Regions from separate parts of the Streptomyces sp. NPDC101776 genome, predicted to be linked through region 1. Evidence: riboswitches for the same ligand, from Rfam matches in the RefSeq annotation. Region 1 holds a riboswitch; each other region holds the start of a gene.
The links. A riboswitch is a leader RNA that binds a small molecule or an ion and turns the genes downstream of it on or off. The one in region 1 is predicted to bind S-adenosylmethionine.
Positions count from the first base shown of each region.

Region 2: linked by a shared signal. The riboswitch ahead of ACIRRY_RS41390 (ABC transporter substrate-binding protein) and the one ahead of thrC (threonine synthase) in region 1 are both predicted to bind S-adenosylmethionine.
Region 3: linked by a shared signal. The riboswitch ahead of ACIRRY_RS03670 (amino acid ABC transporter permease) and the one ahead of thrC (threonine synthase) in region 1 are both predicted to bind S-adenosylmethionine.

Region 1 covers NZ_JBIWMV010000006.1:236,716-242,112, reverse strand. Annotated here, with positions in the region: gene ACIRRY_RS21720 (trehalose-6-phosphate synthase) at 1-606, opposite strand, end outside; gene ACIRRY_RS21715 (glucosyl-3-phosphoglycerate synthase) at 778-1,722, opposite strand; SAM riboswitch class I at 1,905-2,066, shown strand; gene thrC (threonine synthase) at 2,082-3,413, shown strand; gene ACIRRY_RS21705 (MoaD/ThiS family protein) at 3,531-3,806, shown strand; gene ACIRRY_RS21700 (cold-shock protein) at 4,238-4,444, shown strand; gene groL (chaperonin GroEL) at 4,800-5,397, shown strand, end outside.
Region 2 covers NZ_JBIWMV010000020.1:183,811-189,207, forward strand. Annotated here, with positions in the region: gene ACIRRY_RS41385 (ABC transporter permease) at 1-867, opposite strand, end outside; gene ACIRRY_RS41390 (ABC transporter substrate-binding protein) at 864-2,498, opposite strand; SAM riboswitch class IV at 2,736-2,845, opposite strand; gene ACIRRY_RS41395 (phosphotransferase family protein) at 3,066-3,803, opposite strand; gene ACIRRY_RS41400 (STAS domain-containing protein) at 4,726-5,397, shown strand, end outside.
Region 3 covers NZ_JBIWMV010000001.1:845,609-851,005, forward strand. Annotated here, with positions in the region: gene ACIRRY_RS03655 (alginate lyase family protein) at 1-286, shown strand, start outside; gene ACIRRY_RS03660 (putative leader peptide) at 404-517, shown strand; gene ACIRRY_RS03665 (glutathione S-transferase C-terminal domain-containing protein) at 584-1,468, shown strand; SAM riboswitch class IV at 1,546-1,654, shown strand; gene ACIRRY_RS03670 (amino acid ABC transporter permease) at 2,013-2,993, shown strand; gene ACIRRY_RS03675 (amino acid ABC transporter ATP-binding protein) at 2,990-3,787, shown strand; gene ACIRRY_RS03680 (ABC transporter substrate-binding protein) at 3,841-4,869, shown strand; gene ACIRRY_RS03685 (GNAT family N-acetyltransferase) at 4,949-5,397, shown strand, end outside.

The sequences.
Region 1 (5,397 bases):
GCCCTCCATCAGCCGTACCTGAATGTCGTCCGGCAGCATCCCGAAGTACTCCACCGGCGCCCATGGCGTGTGCGAGAAGTGCCCGATCCGCAGGTCGGGGCGGAGTTCGCGGAGCATCCCGGGGACCAGGCACAGGTGGTAGTCCTGCACCAGCACCGCCGCGCCCTCGGCCGCCTCCTGGGCCAGCGCCTCCGCGAACGCCCGGTTGTACAGCTCGTAGGACGCCCACTGGCGCCGGAACTCCGCGTCGAAGACCGGCTCCAGCGGGGTCTGGTACAGCATGTGGTGGACGAACCACAGCACGGAGTTGGCGATGCCGTTGTACGCGTCGGCGTGCACGTCGGCCGGGATGGCGAGCATGCGCACACCGTCCTCGCCGACCCCCCGCCGTACCGCCTCCCGGTCACCCTCCGACAGCGCCGAGCACACCCACAGCGCCCCCGCGTCCGGCCCGATCGCCGACAGCCCGGACACCAGCCCGCCGCCACCCCGCCGGGCACGCAGCGAACCGTCGTCGCCCACCTCGTACGAGACCGGGCCACGATTGGACGCGACGAGCACCTGAGCGGCACCGGACGGGGACGAGGGGGACGACGTAGAAGCCATACGGCACAACCTAGCCCGGCCCGGAAACGCTCAAACGTACGGACGGGTCACAACGGACCGGATGGATCCGTATACGGCCAGGCCGCGACCGGACCGCGACCGGGGCGCGGCCTGGGCATGGCCTGGGCATGGCCGGCCCACGGCCCGACCGGGGCCTGACCGGCCGTGCTGCTACGCCACCTTGCGGGACTGGTACTCGGTGATGTCCGCCATCGGCGGCCTCTCCTCCGTGTCCACGGAGTACGTGCGCGGCTCGAAACCGTCCGGACCCCGTTCGAACTGGGTCAGGGAGGGCCGGATCAGATGCCCGCGGGCCAGCCTCAGCTGAGCCGTGCGGTAGATCTGCGCGGCCATCCGCCCCAGCGCCTGCCCGTCCTGGTGCCGGTGCTTGCGCACCCCGACGTCCACCTGGGCGAGCGCGTCCAGACCCACCAGGTGCAGCGCGTCGACGAGCATGCCCAGCTCGACGCCGTACCCGACGGGGAAGGGGAGTTGCTCAAGGAGAGAGCGGCGGGCCGCGTACTCACCGCCCAACGGCTGCACGAATCCGGCCAGTTGAGGCCAGTGCATGTTCAGCAGCGGGCGGGCCATCAGCTCGGTGACGCGTCCGCCCTGGCCGGCCGCGCCGCCGAGCGGGCGGTCGTACATCGCCTTGACGAGGTCGACGCCGGGGTCGGTGAGCAGCGGGCCTACGATCCCGGTGACGAAGTCCGAGGAGAACTCCTTCAGGTCCGCGTCGATGAAGCAGACGATGTCGCCGCTCGTCACCAGCAGCGAGCGCCACAGCACCTCGCCCTTGCCGGGCACGGCGGGGATGCGGGGCAGGATGTCGTCCCGGTGCACGACCCGGGCGCCCGCCGCGGCGGCCACCTCGGAGGTGCGGTCGGTGGACCCGGAGTCGACGACGACGATCTCGTCGACGAGCGGGACCTGCTGCATGAGGTCATGACGGATGATCGCGACGATGTCGCCGACCGTCGCTTCCTCGTTGAGCGCGGGCAGCACGACACTGACCGACTGGCCCGTGCGGTGCTTGGCGGCAAGAATCTTGTGGAGCGGCCGATCGGTCATGGACCAGGAGCGGGTGCTCAGCCAGTGCTCGACTTCCTTCAGCACGTTGCGCGGCTCCTCTGCGTTCTCTCGGCGAGGGCTGGTCACAGACAGTGAGTGTCTGGTCCATCTCGCGGTTCGGACGGCTCACTCAACTGTCCTGGCCTTCGGTTACAGTCTTGAACAACGCTGATGACCATCGCATGTCGGGGGCCGTCGGCGAGACAATCGCGTACACAACTGAACACCGCTCATCCAGAGGGGCAGAGGGATACGGCCCGTTGAAGCCCCGGCAACCCTCCAGCCGGTCTTGTCGCATGTGGTGAAAGAACCGCCATGCGCCGAGGCTCCCGGCTCGGGAAGGTGCCAAATCCGTCTCATGGCGAAATGCGTCGTGAGGAAGATGAGGAAAGGGCCTCGCCTCCATGGCTGCGCAGACTGTTGCAAGCACCACGAACCCCGCGAAGACGGACACGACCGCCGCGGACCCCACCCCCACGAACACCGTCGACCTCGGCCCCGCCACCGCGCTCTCCTGCCGCGAGTGCGGCCACCGCGTCCCGCTCGGCCCGGTCTTCGCCTGCGAGGAGTGTTTCGGCCCGCTGGAGATCGCCTACGACTTCTCGGCCTACGACACCGAAGAGCTCCGCAAGCGGATCGAGGCGGGCCCCGCGAACATCTGGCGTTACGCGCCCCTGCTGCCCGTCCCCGCCGACGTGGCGACCAAGCCGAACATCAACCCCGGCTGGACCAAGCTCGTCCAGGCCGACAACCTCGCCCGCGAACTCGGCGTCGACGCCGGCAAGCTGTTCGTGAAGGACGACTCCGGCAACCCGACGCACTCCTTCAAGGACCGCGTCGTGGCGCAGGCCATCGAAGCGGCGCGCGCCTTCGACTTCACCACCCTCTCCTGCTCCTCCACCGGCAACCTCGCCGGCGCCGTCGGCGCCGCCGCCGCCCGGGCGGGCTTCCGCTCCTGCGTGTTCATCCCGCACGACCTGGAGCAGGGCAAGGTCGTCATGGCCGCGATCTACGGCGGCGAGCTCGTCGGCATCGAGGGCAACTACGACGACGTGAACCGCTTCTGCTCCGAGCTGATCGGCGACCCGGCCGGCGAGGGCTGGGGCTTCGTCAACGTCAACCTGCGGCCGTACTACGCAGAGGGCTCCAAGACCCTGGCGTACGAGATCTGCGAGCAGCTCGGCTGGCGGCTCCCGGACCAGCTGGTCGTGCCGATCGCCTCCGGCTCGCAACTCACGAAGATCGACAAGGGGCTCCAGGAGCTGATCAAGCTCGGGCTCGTCGAGGACAAGCCGTACAAGATCTTCGGTGCGCAGGCGGAAGGATGCTCGCCGGTGTCCGTCGCGTACAAGGCGGGGCATGACGTCGTACGGCCGCAGAAGCCGAACACGATCGCGAAGTCGCTGGCGATCGGGAACCCCGCGGACGGTCCCTATGTGCTGGATATCGCCCGGCGCACCGGTGGGGCTGTCGAGGACGTCACCGATGAGCAGTGTGTGGACGCGATCAAGCTGCTGGCGCGGACGGAGGGCATCTTCGCGGAGACCGCCGGTGGGGTGACCGTCGGTGTGGCGAAGAAGCTGATCGAGAGCGGGTTGCTGGATCCGACGTTGACCACGGTTGTGCTGAACACCGGCGACGGTCTCAAGACCCTGGACGCGGTCGCCGGTACTGGGCTCACCGCGACGATTCGGCCCAGCCTCGAGTCGTTCAGGGAAGCTGGGCTCGCGTCCTAGTCGTTCTTCGTCTGCGGGCCGGTGGGGGCTGGTCGCGCCCACGCGCCGGTAGCCGCAAATCGATACAGCCCCGCGCCCCTGAAAGACAAAAGCCGTACCTGACCGGAGGTCTTGAGCATGAGCGTTTCCGTCCGTATCCCCACCATCCTGCGCACCTACACCGGCGGCAAGGCCGAGGTCTCCGCCGAAGGCGCCACCCTCGCCGAGGTCATCAGCGACCTGGAGAAGAACCACAGCGGTATCTCCGCCCGCGTCCTCGACGACCAGGGCAAGCTGCGCCGGTTCGTCAACGTCTACGTCAACGATGACGATGTGCGGTTCGAGCAGGGGCTGGAGACGGCCACTCCGGACGGGGCCGGCGTCTCGATCATTCCGGCCGTCGCGGGCGGCTGATAATTACCCTTGGTAACGCCGGTTACCGAGAGTTCATCGAATTGCCCCCTCCGTGAGAGAAACGGAGGGGGCAATTCTGTATGGTTGAGCGCGGTAGAGTTGGGGAACGCGCACCACTCCGCATGCCGGACGCATATGAGTACCGGCTCCGCGTGCGATGAGAAGTAGCCAAAGTGTGTAGGCATTTTGCGCGTTATGTGCCCTTTATCGGGCCCGACTTGCCCTGAAGTCGGACGAATTCTCCGTAAATTCCCGACCGATCCTGCCCGGAATTCTCGTCGGATTGACCTGTTGCAGACGGCAGTTGGACGGATACATTCGGCCGCGGTCGACGCGTTCCGGCGCACGCCCCCAATCCTGTGGGGGGTGAGGTCTGACCCGGATCCGCGAAGTGTGGGTCCGTGCAAGGGCCAGTAATAGGGGAGTTAGGCATGGCTCAGGGCACCGTCAAATGGTTCAACGCGGAGAAGGGGTACGGCTTCATCGCGGTCGACGGTGGTGCGGATGTTTTCGTCCACTACAGCGCGATTCAGATGGACGGCTACCGCACCCTGGAAGAGGGTCAGCGGGTCGATTTCGAGATCTCGCAGGGTCAGAAGGGGCCGCAGGCGGACATGGTCCGGCTCGCGACCACCTGAAGCACGCGCCGACGAACAGCAGCGACGTTCTTCGTTCCTCATCGAAGGGCTCGTACTCCTGGGGGGTCACCTCCTGGGGTACGGGCCCTTCGGCATGCCCGGAGCCGGGGGTCGGACTCGGGGGCCGCAGCAGGGGCCGGAGTGGGTGCCAGAACGTGGGAGCCGCTTGCACTCGACCATGCCGAGTGCTAATCATTGGCGTTAGCACTCTGAAGGTGAGAGTGATAACGAAGGACCGGGTCGGTGAGGCCCGCAGGCCAGGTGGTGCAAGGAACCATCGGGGCAGGCAGGCCGTCCGTCGCGGGCGCCAGCGCGGTCCGGAGCAATCCACCCCAGTCCGGGAGGACCACTTCACATGGCCAAGATCATCGCGTTCGACGAGGAGGCACGGCGCGGTCTCGAGCGCGGGATGAACCAGCTCGCCGACGCCGTCAAGGTCACCCTTGGCCCCAAGGGCCGCAACGTCGTCCTCGAGAAGAAGTGGGGCGCCCCCACGATCACCAACGATGGTGTTTCCATCGCCAAGGAGATCGAGCTCGAGGACCCGTACGAGAAGATCGGCGCAGAGCTGGTCAAGGAAGTCGCCAAGAAGACGGACGACGTCGCCGGTGACGGTACGACCACCGCGACCGTCCTCGCCCAGGCCCTCGTCAAGGAGGGTCTGCGCAACGTAGCCGCGGGCGCCAACCCGATGGCCCTCAAGCGCGGTATCGAGAAGGCCGTCGAGGCCGTCTCCGGTGCCCTGCTGGAGCAGGCCAAGGACGTGGAGACCAAGGAGCAGATCGCTTCTACGGCCTCCATCTCCGCCGCCGACACCCAGATCGGCGAGCTCATCGCCGAGGCGATGGACAAGGTCGGCAAGGAAGGCGTCATCACCGTCGAGGAGTCGCAGACCTTCGGTCTCGAGCTCGAGCTCACCGAGGGCATGCGCTTCGACAAGGGCTACATCTCGG
Region 2 (5,397 bases), on a different contig from region 1:
GGTGACGACGGGGATCAGGGCAGGTCGGGTCGCGTGTCGGGTCACCAGGCGGAAGGGCGCGACACCTCGGGAGCGGGCGGCCTCGACGTAGTCGGCGCCGAGGGTGCCGATCAGGTTCGTGCGGACCAGCCGCAGCAGGATGCCGGCGACGAGCAGGCCCAGTGCCACGCCGGGCAGTACGGCGTGTTTCAGCACGTCCGCGACGGCTGCCCCGTCGCCGCTGCGGAGGGCGTCGAGGAGGTAGAAGCCGGTCGTGCTGGTCTGGTTCTGGAGGAAGAGCTGCACGTCGGTGCTCGCCCGGCCGGACGCGGGCAGCCAGCCGAGCTGGATGGCGAAGACGAGCCTCAGCAGCAGCCCGACGAAGAACACCGGGGTGGCATAGGTGAGGACGGCGAACAGACGCAGCGCCGCGTCGGGCGCTCGGTCCCGGTACGAGGCCGCCACCATGCCCAGCGGCACACCGACGGCGAGGGCCACCAGGAGGGCGTAGAAGGCGAGTTCGACGGTGGCGGCGCCGTAGGTGCCCAGGACGTGCGTGACCGGTTCGTTGTCAGTGACGGTGCGGCCGAAGTCGCCGGTCGCCAGGGACCTCAGGTAGTCCAGGTACTGGGTGAGCAACGGCCGGTCGTAGCCCGCCTGGTGGAGTTTCGCCTGGAGCTGGTCGGGGGTGAGCCGGTCGCCGAAGGCGGCGCTGATCGGGTCGCCGGTGGCGCGCATCAGGAAGAAGACCAGGCTGACCAGGATGAACACGGTGGGGATGATGAGGAGGAAGCGGACCACCAGGTAGCGGGCGAGTCCGTACCCGGCGGCGCCGTCGGCGGGGTTGCCGACGGCGCCGGGGGCCGTCTCCTGGGTCAGGGCACTCACTTCTTCGAGAGTCCTGCCCAGCGGAAGGTGTACGCGCTGGTCAGCGCGTCCGGCACACCGCTGACGTCGGTGCGGGTGACGATCGCGGTGGACCCCTGGAGCAGCGGCAGCAGCGGCACCTGCGCGGCGGCCTTGTCCTGCGTCTCCTTGAGGAGTTCGGCGCGCTTGGCCGCGTCGGTCTCCGTCTCCTCCTCCAGGATCAGCGAGCGTACGGCGGGGTCGTCATAGCCGTTGGCGACCCAGCTGTTGGCCGAGTAGAAGGGCGAGAGGTAGTTGTCGGCGTCCAAGTAGTCGGCGTACCAGCCGAGTTGGTACAGCGGGTACAGGTGCTTGATGCGGTCCTTGCCGTACTGGGTCCACTCGGTGGACTGGAGGTTCACCTTGAACAGACCGGTCGCTTCGAGCTGGGTCTTGACGAGCGCGTACTCGTCGGCCGAGGACGAGCCGTAGTGGTCGCTGTTGTACTGGAGGTTGAGGGTGACGGGGGTGGTCACCTTCGCCGCCTTCAGCCGTGCGGCGGCCGCCGCCTTGTCGGGGCCGCCCTTCTTGTCGCCGTAGAGCGACTTGAAGGAGTCGCCGGCGCCGGTGAGTCCGTCGGGCACCGAGCTGTAGAGCGGCTGGTAGCTGTTCTTGTAGACCTGCTGGGCGAGTTGGGCCCGGTCGACGGAGTCGGCCACGGCCTGGCGGACGGCCAGCGCCTTGGCCTTGTCGGCGTCCTTGGTCTTCGTGCCGTAGGGCTGCGTGGTGAAGTCGAAGACGATGTAGCGGATGCCGTTGCCGGAACCGGTGTGGACCTTGATGTCCTTCTTCCTGGCCAGGTCGTCGAGGTCGGCGGTGGTGAGGGTGCGGTAGACGGCGTCGACGGTGCCCTGTTGGACGTCGAGCTTGAGGTTGCTGGCGTCGGTGTAGTACTTGAGCTGGATGTTCTTGGTCTTCGGGGTGCCCAACTGGCCGCCGTAGTCGCTGTTTTCGGCGAAGGAGACCAGCGAGTTCTTGTCGTAGCTCGTGACGCCGTACGGGCCGCTCCAGGGCTTGGCCGCGACGATGGCCTTGTCGTCGAGGATCTTGTCGGCGGGGAAGGCCTGTTCGTCGACGATGTAGCCGGCCGCGGTGGACAACACCTGGGGGAACAGGGTGTCGTTGGCGGACTTGAGGGTGAAGACGACCGTGGTCGGTGACGGGGCGGCGACCGAGGCGAGGTTGTACAGGAGCGACGAGGGGCCGTTCTCGTCGGCGATCTTCAGGGTCCGGTCGAAGGTGAACTTGACGTCGGAGGAGGTGAGTTGGTGGCCGTTCGCGAACTTCAGGCCCTTCCGCAGAGTCACCGTGTACTCCTTGGGCCCGGTCAGCTCGATGCCGGTGGCCAGGTCCGGGGAGACCTCCGTGGCGCCGTTCTTCACGCTGAGGAGGGTCGCGTAGACCTCGCTCTCGATGGTGCCGGAGCCCGCGTCCCAGGTGCCCGCCGGGTCGAGGCCGGCCACCTGGTCGGTGGTGCCGACGGTGATCGTCGGACCGTCGGACCCGGTGGACGTCTTGCTGCTGGTGCAGCCGCTGAGGGCGACCAGGAACGCCGCGCCGAGGGATATGGCGCCGAGGGGTCGAAGAGGTCTGACGGTGCTGGAGTGTGCCATGGCTGGTCTCTGTCTCCGCATGGGTGGGTGCGCGAAAGGGGTGCGGCGGGCAGGACATGCCGGGCGCGCGCTGTCGCGTGAAGGGTGAGAGTGGGTGAAGGTGCTGCGCGAGGAACGGGTCAGCTGTGACAGAGACAGCTGGAGACCAGCAGCAGATCCACATGGCGCCGGGAGCACAGCACGAGGCCAGTTGCCACGCAGTCCTCCTCAAGGTGTCGCCGGCAACTGAGGCCGGTGGGAACGCACTTGCAGAACAGGAACATCCGCCGAGCGGTCACCTGGGGCACCCCACTGCGTCGGGGGTTGCCGTCCGGCCAGCCAGGGCTTGATCACCGGAACTCGTAGCTCGCGCTCACCGTAGATCGACTGTTCTGTCTGCGTCAAGAAGGCCCGGGGCGGCGACCGTGTGCGGGGAAGTCGCTTTCTGCCGGGCGCGGAGTCGGTGCCGACAGGGTTGGCGGGGAAGGGAGTTCCGCCGGGCGGCCAACTCGGTGGGGGTGCCGCGGTCATCGACGGCATCGTCCAGGGCCGCCCGCACACGGCCGAAGCAGACGGGCTCGCGCAGCCTCACATCCGGGCTTTCAGCACGTCGACCTCACAGCCCGGCGCGAACGGGTCGAAGCCGTGCTCGCTCAGCCAGCGAACCACCAGCAGGCTGCGGAACGACCACCACGCGCGGATCACGTCGAGGTCGACGTCGGTGCCGTAGCCGGCGATCAGGTCGTCGAGGCGCTCCTCGTGTCCGAGCGTGAAGGTGGCGAGGTCGTACAGGGCATCACCCTGGGCCGCCTCGGACCAGTCGATGATGCCGGTGACCTCGTCGCCGTCGACGAAGACGTGCGCGATCTGGAGGTCGCCGTGCGTGAACGCCGGAGTCCACGGCCGGAGCGCGGCCTCGGCGACCTGGCGGTTGCGGGCGACCAGGTCGGCGGGCAGGACACCGTTCGCGACGAGCGACTCGCACTCGTCGTCGAGTTCCGCCGCCAGCGCGACAACGCTCCGGCCGGGTCGGGGCGGCAGCGGCGCGTCGTGCAGCTTCCGGATGACGGCACCCGCCGCGGCCCACGCCGCCGGCGATCCGGTCGACGGCCCGCCGAGGCGCCCGAGCGTGGTCCCCGGGAGCGCGGCGATCGCGAGCACGTGCGGCTTGCGCCACAGGACCTCCGGGGTCGGGACCGGCGCCAGGGCCATCGCCTCGACCTCGACGTCGATACGCGCCTGATCGGCGTCCACCTTCAGGAACACGTCACCGACACGCAGGGTCGCGCGCTCGGAATGAGCGACGACGACTTCGACCTCGTCCATGGGCGACCAGTATTCCGGGGACGAACGGCGACGTCGCCGGGTTTGTCGCGTGCGGCTGCGCGGCTGACCGCGTCCTCTCGGCGTCATGGATCTGTCTGGCGTCACGTTCCGCGACTCGTCGGGCTTCAACGCCCTCCTGCGCCTACGACGCCCTTCGCAACCGGAAACGAGGGTGCGTCCTGGTGCTCCTTGTGGCCCTTGCGGCGACGAAGGTCCGGAGGTTCCGGCGGGGAGCGGCGCGCGACCTCCCCAGGCAGTGCGCCGCCCCCGCCATCGCGCCTCGATTACCCCCAGGTTCCCGCCGTACTCCCGCTCAGAGCCATGGGCACGCCATTCGGCGACCGCCGCGGTCAGGGGCGGGTCTGCGAACGTGGTGGGGTGTTCCTGTCCGAGACCACCCCAACCTGGCCCAGCCGCCCCTCCGGCCGTGTCGGCACGTCTTGGAACGGCTCGTCGCCGGTACCTCCCGGACCGACAACGAGGGCCGGCGACTTGTCGTCCAGGATCCGGCCCACTCTCGCCGGGCACGGCCGGACTCGGCGAAAGGTGCGCTCCCAATGGGTCAAGCGCATCGCCCGGGGTAACCGGAACGGAACGTGAGAGCCGAGCGCCTCTCGGTATTCCTCCAGCAGAAGCGCTCCCGCAGTCCGCAGGACGTGCGGGACTGAGCGAAGGAGCGCCAATGGATGCGGCCGTGCTGCTCGAGGTCGAGCACCGACAAGGTGATCGAGGATCTGACGGTCCGCTCCTGGACCGAGGAGACGAACTTCTGCCCCGCCGTCCGCGCGGCGATGCCGTCCTCACCCTCCTTCCATGCCGCCCCACCACGCGCCAGTCCCCGAAGACCGGCACCCGGCGGGGGTGCCGTAGGCTGCGCGCGCTGGCGTTGGTACACACATACGAATATCGAGGGAGCATCTGAATGGTGAAGCGAGACAGCGCCGCAGACCTGGTGGGGCTCCTGACTGCCGACGACCGCAATCTGGCCGAGTCGTGGGTCGCAGAGGTGTCGAAGTCCCTGAGTGGTCGCGTGGGCCGGGCAGAGCTCGACCGCGAGCTGCGAGAACTCTACGAAGCCCTGGTGGAGGCATTGCGGCAGGGCGCAGCCGATGTCCACTCGGAGCAGATGTCCGAAGTCCGCGCCCTGCTGACCGAGTTGTCGCGGAACAGGGCACGCCAGGGGTTCTCACCGAGTGAGACCGCCATCAGCGTCTTTGCTTTGAAGCGGGTCCTCGAACCGGTGCTGGAGAACGGCTCCGTCGACGAGATCCGCGCCTACGTGCGGCTCGCCCGCGTCCTGGACGGCCTGGGGCTCTTCACGATCGAGACCTACACGCAGACCCGGGACGAACTCATCACCGCGCAGGCGGAACAGTTGCTGGAGCTGTCCACGCCGGTGGTACGGCTGTGGGACGGAGTCATCGCCGTACCGCTGGTCGGCACACTGGACTCGGCGCGGACCCAGGTCGTGATGGAGAAGTTGCTGCAAGCCCTCGTGGACACCGGCTCGGAGCAGGCCATCATCGACATCACGGGCGTACCCGCGGTGGACACCCAGGTCGCCCAGCACCTACTCAAGACCATCGTCGCCGCC
Region 3 (5,397 bases), on a different contig from region 1:
GTACAACGCGGGCAGCGACGTGCCCTTCACCACCTACACCTGGGGCACCGGGCAGAGCTGCGCCCAGTCGTCCCAGACGGTGATCTCCGCATCCTCGCGCGGCCAGATCCGGCCCGTGTGGGCGATGCTCCACTTCCACTACAACCGGCGGATCGGTCTCGACGACAAGTACATCTCGGCCATGTACTACGACCTCGTCGCGCCCGAGGGCGGGGGAGGTGACTACGGCTCCGACAGCGGCGGCTACGACCAGCTCGGCTTCGGCACCCTGATGTACGCGAAGTAGCGGCGCGAGGCGTCCACGGATCGGGCCGGCGGTGCCTGCTCCGTGGACGCCCTCTTGACCTCCGGCGGCACCGGATCGACACTCCAGTAGGGAATCCTAGTGAACAGGTAGGGAAACATGGGGCGCCTTGAGCCGGTCACCACCTCTCGCGTGGACCGTTCGCCCCTTCTGACCTCCCGCCGTCACATCGATCTGCTGCGGGTCTGCAGCGCCATGAGCCCACTGCGCTGAGCCCCTCCACCGCTCGACGACGCTTCCGCCGCGCGTACGTCCACGCGCCCGTACCCGGGGAGTCCCATGTCCAGCACGCCTCTCGCCGCCATCCCCTCGCCCCGGTCCACCCCCGCGTTCCGGGGCCGGATCGGCCGTGACGCGCGGAGCGGGCACTACGCCGTGCCGCGCCGCTACCGCCTCCATCTGTCCACCGCCTGCGCCGACGGCCTGCGCATCGCCGTCACCCACAGCCTGCTCGGCCTCGACGAGAGCTGTCCGGCCGTGTTCCTGTCCGCCGTACCCGACTGTCCGAGTGGTGGACACTCCGCACTGCGTCCGCTCTACGAGGCGAGCGCGCACCGCTACTCCGGACCGGCCACCGCGCCGGTCCTCAGCGACGACTGGTCCGGCCGGATCGTCAGCACCCACGCCCCCGACATCACGCGCGACCTCGCCCGGCACTTCGGCGAGGGCGGACCCCAGCTGTACCCGTGCGGCGCCGAGTCGGAGATCGAGGCCGTCGAGCGGCTCTGCGCACAGGGCATCGAGGACGCCGCGCAGCGCGCCGGCGCGGCCGGTGGCGAGCAGGAGGAGCACGAGGAGGCGCTCGGCCGACTGCTGGAGACGCTGGGTTCGCTGGACCGCTGGCTGGACGGCCGTGAGCACATGATCCGTGACGAACTCACCGCCGCCGACGTCGAGTTGTGGGTGTCACTGGTCCAACTCGACACCGTGCACCGCTACCACCTGGACGCCGCCGCCGTGCAGCGGATCGCCGACCACCCCCACCTGTGGGCCTACGCCCGCCGACTGGCCGCCCATCCTGCCTTCGGCACCCACCTCGACCTCGACGGCATCGCCCGCCGCCACCACGCCCGTTGCCGGGGCCTGGAGGCCGCCGGCGCCGCTGTCCAGATCCTGGACTGGGCAGCCCACGCGGCGGACGAAACGGGAGCTTGCCGCAGTTGAGCGCCGTCGACGCCGTCCGAGTGCTGGACAGGCATTGACATACGTTCGGACAATTGTCTTAACTTGCGACCTAGAACGGTCATGAGTGTCAGCGACAAGCCCTGGCTTGCTGACCGGCAACCCTCGCACGCGGTGGGGTGCCCCAGGTGACGACCGGACCGGATGACGTTTCGGTAAGCGCGCGGCCCCCAGCAGGGCCGGAACAGTGATGGGTGACGGACATGTACGCAGCTCTCCGGACGGCGACGCGCCGCTCCCCGGGCTGCGTACTGCCGTGCACGAACCCTCTCGTCGCCGACCGCGCCGTCGATCTGCTCCGCGTCAACAGCGCACTGTGTAGCACGTGTACCGCGCCGGGCTTCGCCCGCTGTCGAGGCTGACGACTTCCCCCAGTCCTCGCGTCCCGCGTTCCTGACGAACACCGCCCGTGCGGTGTGCCGTTGTCCGCCCAGTCCCCGGTCCCGTGCGTTTCCCACCGTGTGCGTCGCGCCAGCCACGCCCAGGTGTCGCGACCCGGGGTGTCCGACTTCCGCCGGAGCCCTCCATGACTGAACCCCCGGGAACCACCGTGTCCCTGGCCGACGCACCGTCTGCCGACGCCCCGTCAAAACCCCTGACAGCACAGCGAGTTCAGCCGCTGCGCCGGCCCGGCCGGTGGATCGTCACGCTGGTCGTGCTGGTGGTGGTCGCCCAGTTCATCCACGGACTGGTCACCAACTCCTTCTACCAGTGGGACCGCTTCGGCTACTGGTTCCTGCGCCCGACGATCCTCGACGGACTCGTCATCACCCTCGAAGTGGCGGCGCTCAGCGCGGTGTTGGGCCTCGTCGGAGGCATCCTGCTCGCCCTGGCCCGACTCTCCAAGAGCCCGGTACTACGCGCGGCGAGCTGGACCTATGTATGGGCCCTGCGCTCGATCCCGCTCATCGTGGTGCTGATCTTTCTCTACAACTTCAGCGCCCTGTACCAGACGCTGAGCATCGGCGTCCCCTTCGGCCCCGCCTTCTTCTCCTTCGACGAGTCGAAGCTCGCCACCGACATGGCCGTCGCCGTCGTCGGCCTCAGCCTCAACGAGGCGGCGTACGCGGCCGAAGTGGTCCGCGGCGGCATCCTCTCCGTCGACCAGGGCCAGCACGAGGCGGCCTCCGCCCTCGGCCTGCCGAAGAGCTACCAGTTCCGCAGGATCGTCTTCCCGCAGGCACTGCGCTCCATCACCCCGAACTACGTCAACCAGCTGATCGGCCTGATCAAGAGCACCTCGCTGGTCTTCTACGTCTCGCTGCTCGACCTGTTCGGCTCCGCGCAGACGATGGGCTCGACCTACCCCGGCGACATCGTGCCGCTACTCCTGGTCGTCACCGTCTGGTACCTGATCCTGACCAGCGTCGTGTCCGTCATCCAGTTCTACGTCGAACGGCACTACGCCCGGGGCGCCACCCGCAACCTGCCGCCCACCCCGATCCAGAAACTCCGCGCCGGTGTCACCGATCTGCGGGCCCGCATCCGCAGGGAGACCGCGATATGACCGCGAAGACCGCCGAACCGCTCGCGGACATCACACCCGCCGCCGTAGAAGTGCACGACGTGCACAAGTGGTACGGCGCCCACCGGGTCCTGGACGGCGTCGACCTGACCGTGCGGCCCGGCGAGGTCACCGTGATCCTCGGCCCGTCCGGCTCCGGCAAGTCCACGCTGCTGCGGGTCATCAACCACCTGGAGAAGCCCGAGATCGGCTACGTCAGCGTCAACGGCGAACTGATCGGAGTGAAGCAACAGGGCGGACGGCTCAAAGAGTTGAGCGAGCGCGCCATCCTCACCCAACGTGGCCGGATCGGGTTCGTCTTCCAGAACTTCAACCTCTTCCCGCACCTGACCGTCCTCGACAACGTGGCCGCGGCTCCCGTCGCCACCGGCAGGCTCGGCAAGCCCGAAGCCCTGGAACTGGCAAGGGAGTTGCTCGGCCGCGTCGGACTCGCCGAGAAGACCGGCGCCTACCCGAGGCAGCTCTCCGGCGGCCAGCAGCAGCGCGTCGCCATCGCGCGGGCCCTCGCCCTGCGCCCCGGCGTCATCCTCTTCGACGAGCCGACCTCCGCCCTCGACCCCGAACTCGTCGGCGAAGTCCTCGCCGTCATCAAGGACTTGGCGACCAGCGGCACCACCCTCGTCATCGTCACCCACGAGATCGGCTTCGCCCGCGAGGTCGCCGACCGGGTCGTCTTCATCGACGGCGGAAAGATCGTCGAGCAGGGCCCGCCGCACGAGGTCCTCGACAAACCACAGCACGAACGGACCAGGGACTTCCTCAGCAAGGTCCTCTGAGCCCCACCTCTTTCACCCTCATCAGTCCTTCAACACCGAGCCTAGGAACAGCCATGTCTCCCCTCAGCCTTCGCAGCAGACTCACTCGCGGACTCACCGCCGGCACCGTCGTCGCCTCCCTCGCGGGCGGGCTCGCCGCCTGCGGGGGAGACAGCGACGCGGCCACCACGTCGAGCAACGCCGCCTCCGGCACGGTCACGGTGGGCGCGCTCTCCCTCGGCGCCGCCAAGGAGACGACGCTCAAGGTCGCCGAAGTGAAGTCGATCAGCGCCGAGTTGCCCAAGGCGATCGCGAAGAGCGGCAAGCTGGAGATCGGCGTCGGCTTCCTGCCCGCCGGCTCCCCGCCGCTCGGCTACGTCGGCTCGGACCAGAAGACCCTCACCGGTTCGGAGACCGACATCGCCCGCCTGGTCGCGGCCGTCCTCGGTCTCAAGCCCGACCTGAAGAACTCCACGTGGGAGAACCTCTTCATCGGCCTCGACAGCGGCAAGGTCAATGTCGCCTTCTCCAACGTCACCGACACCGAGGAGCGCAAGGCGAAGTACGAGTTCGCCTCCTACCGCGAGGACAACCTCGGCTTCGCGGTGAAGGCCGACAACTCCTGGAACTTCGACGGCAACTACGAGAACCTCGCCGGCAAGACCGTCGCCGTGGGCGCCGGCACCAACCAGGAGCGGATCCTCCTGGAGTGGAAGAAGAAGCTGGCCGCCGAGGGCAAGAAGGCGCTCACCGTCAAGTACTTCCAGGACAACAACAGCACCTACCTCGCGCTGGCCTCCGGGAAGATCGACGCCTATCTCACCCCGAACCCGTCGGTCGCCTACCAGGTCTCCTCGACCAAGGGCACGGCCAAGGCGGTCCGCAACGCGGGAACCTACTCCGGCGCCGGATCCTCCCTCCAGGGCCTGATCGCGGCCACCGCGAAGAAGGACAGCGGCCTCGCCAAGCCCCTCGCGGACGCCATCAACTACCTGATCAAGAAGGGCCAGTACGCCAAGTGGCTGGCCGCCTGGAACCTCTCCAACGAGGCCGTCGCCAAGTCCGAGGTCAACCCGCCCGGACTGCCCCTCAGCGACTCCTGACCCACCCTCTCGGCCAGGGGACCCCGCCGCTTCACGACGGGGTCCCCACCCGCGCGACCAGTACTGGAGCCGTCACCCGATGTCTTCCACCGCCAGTATCGACACCACCACCTCCCACATCCTGGACAACCCCGCATGGGCCGCGCTCACCGGCCCGCACGCCCACTTCGCCGAGCGCGTCGGCCGGGCCGCCCGCTACCCCGTCGACGTCGCCGGCTTCAACGCCATCACCGACAACGACGACCCACGCGCCTGGGCGGACCTGGCCACCCTCGTCGGTCCCGGCGGCTTTGCCGCGGTGCGCGGGGTGAGCGAGACCCCGGACGGCTGGGAGATCGTCCGTTCCGGACAGGGTGTCCAGCTCGTGGACACCGGGCTGCGCGCCGAGCCCGACCCCGAGGCCGTCCTCCTCGGCCCGGACGACGTCCCCGAGATCCTCGACCTGGTCGCCCGCACCGAACCCGGCCCCTACCTGCCCCGCACCGTCGAGCTGGGCACCTACCTCGGCATCCGCGAGGACGGCCGGCT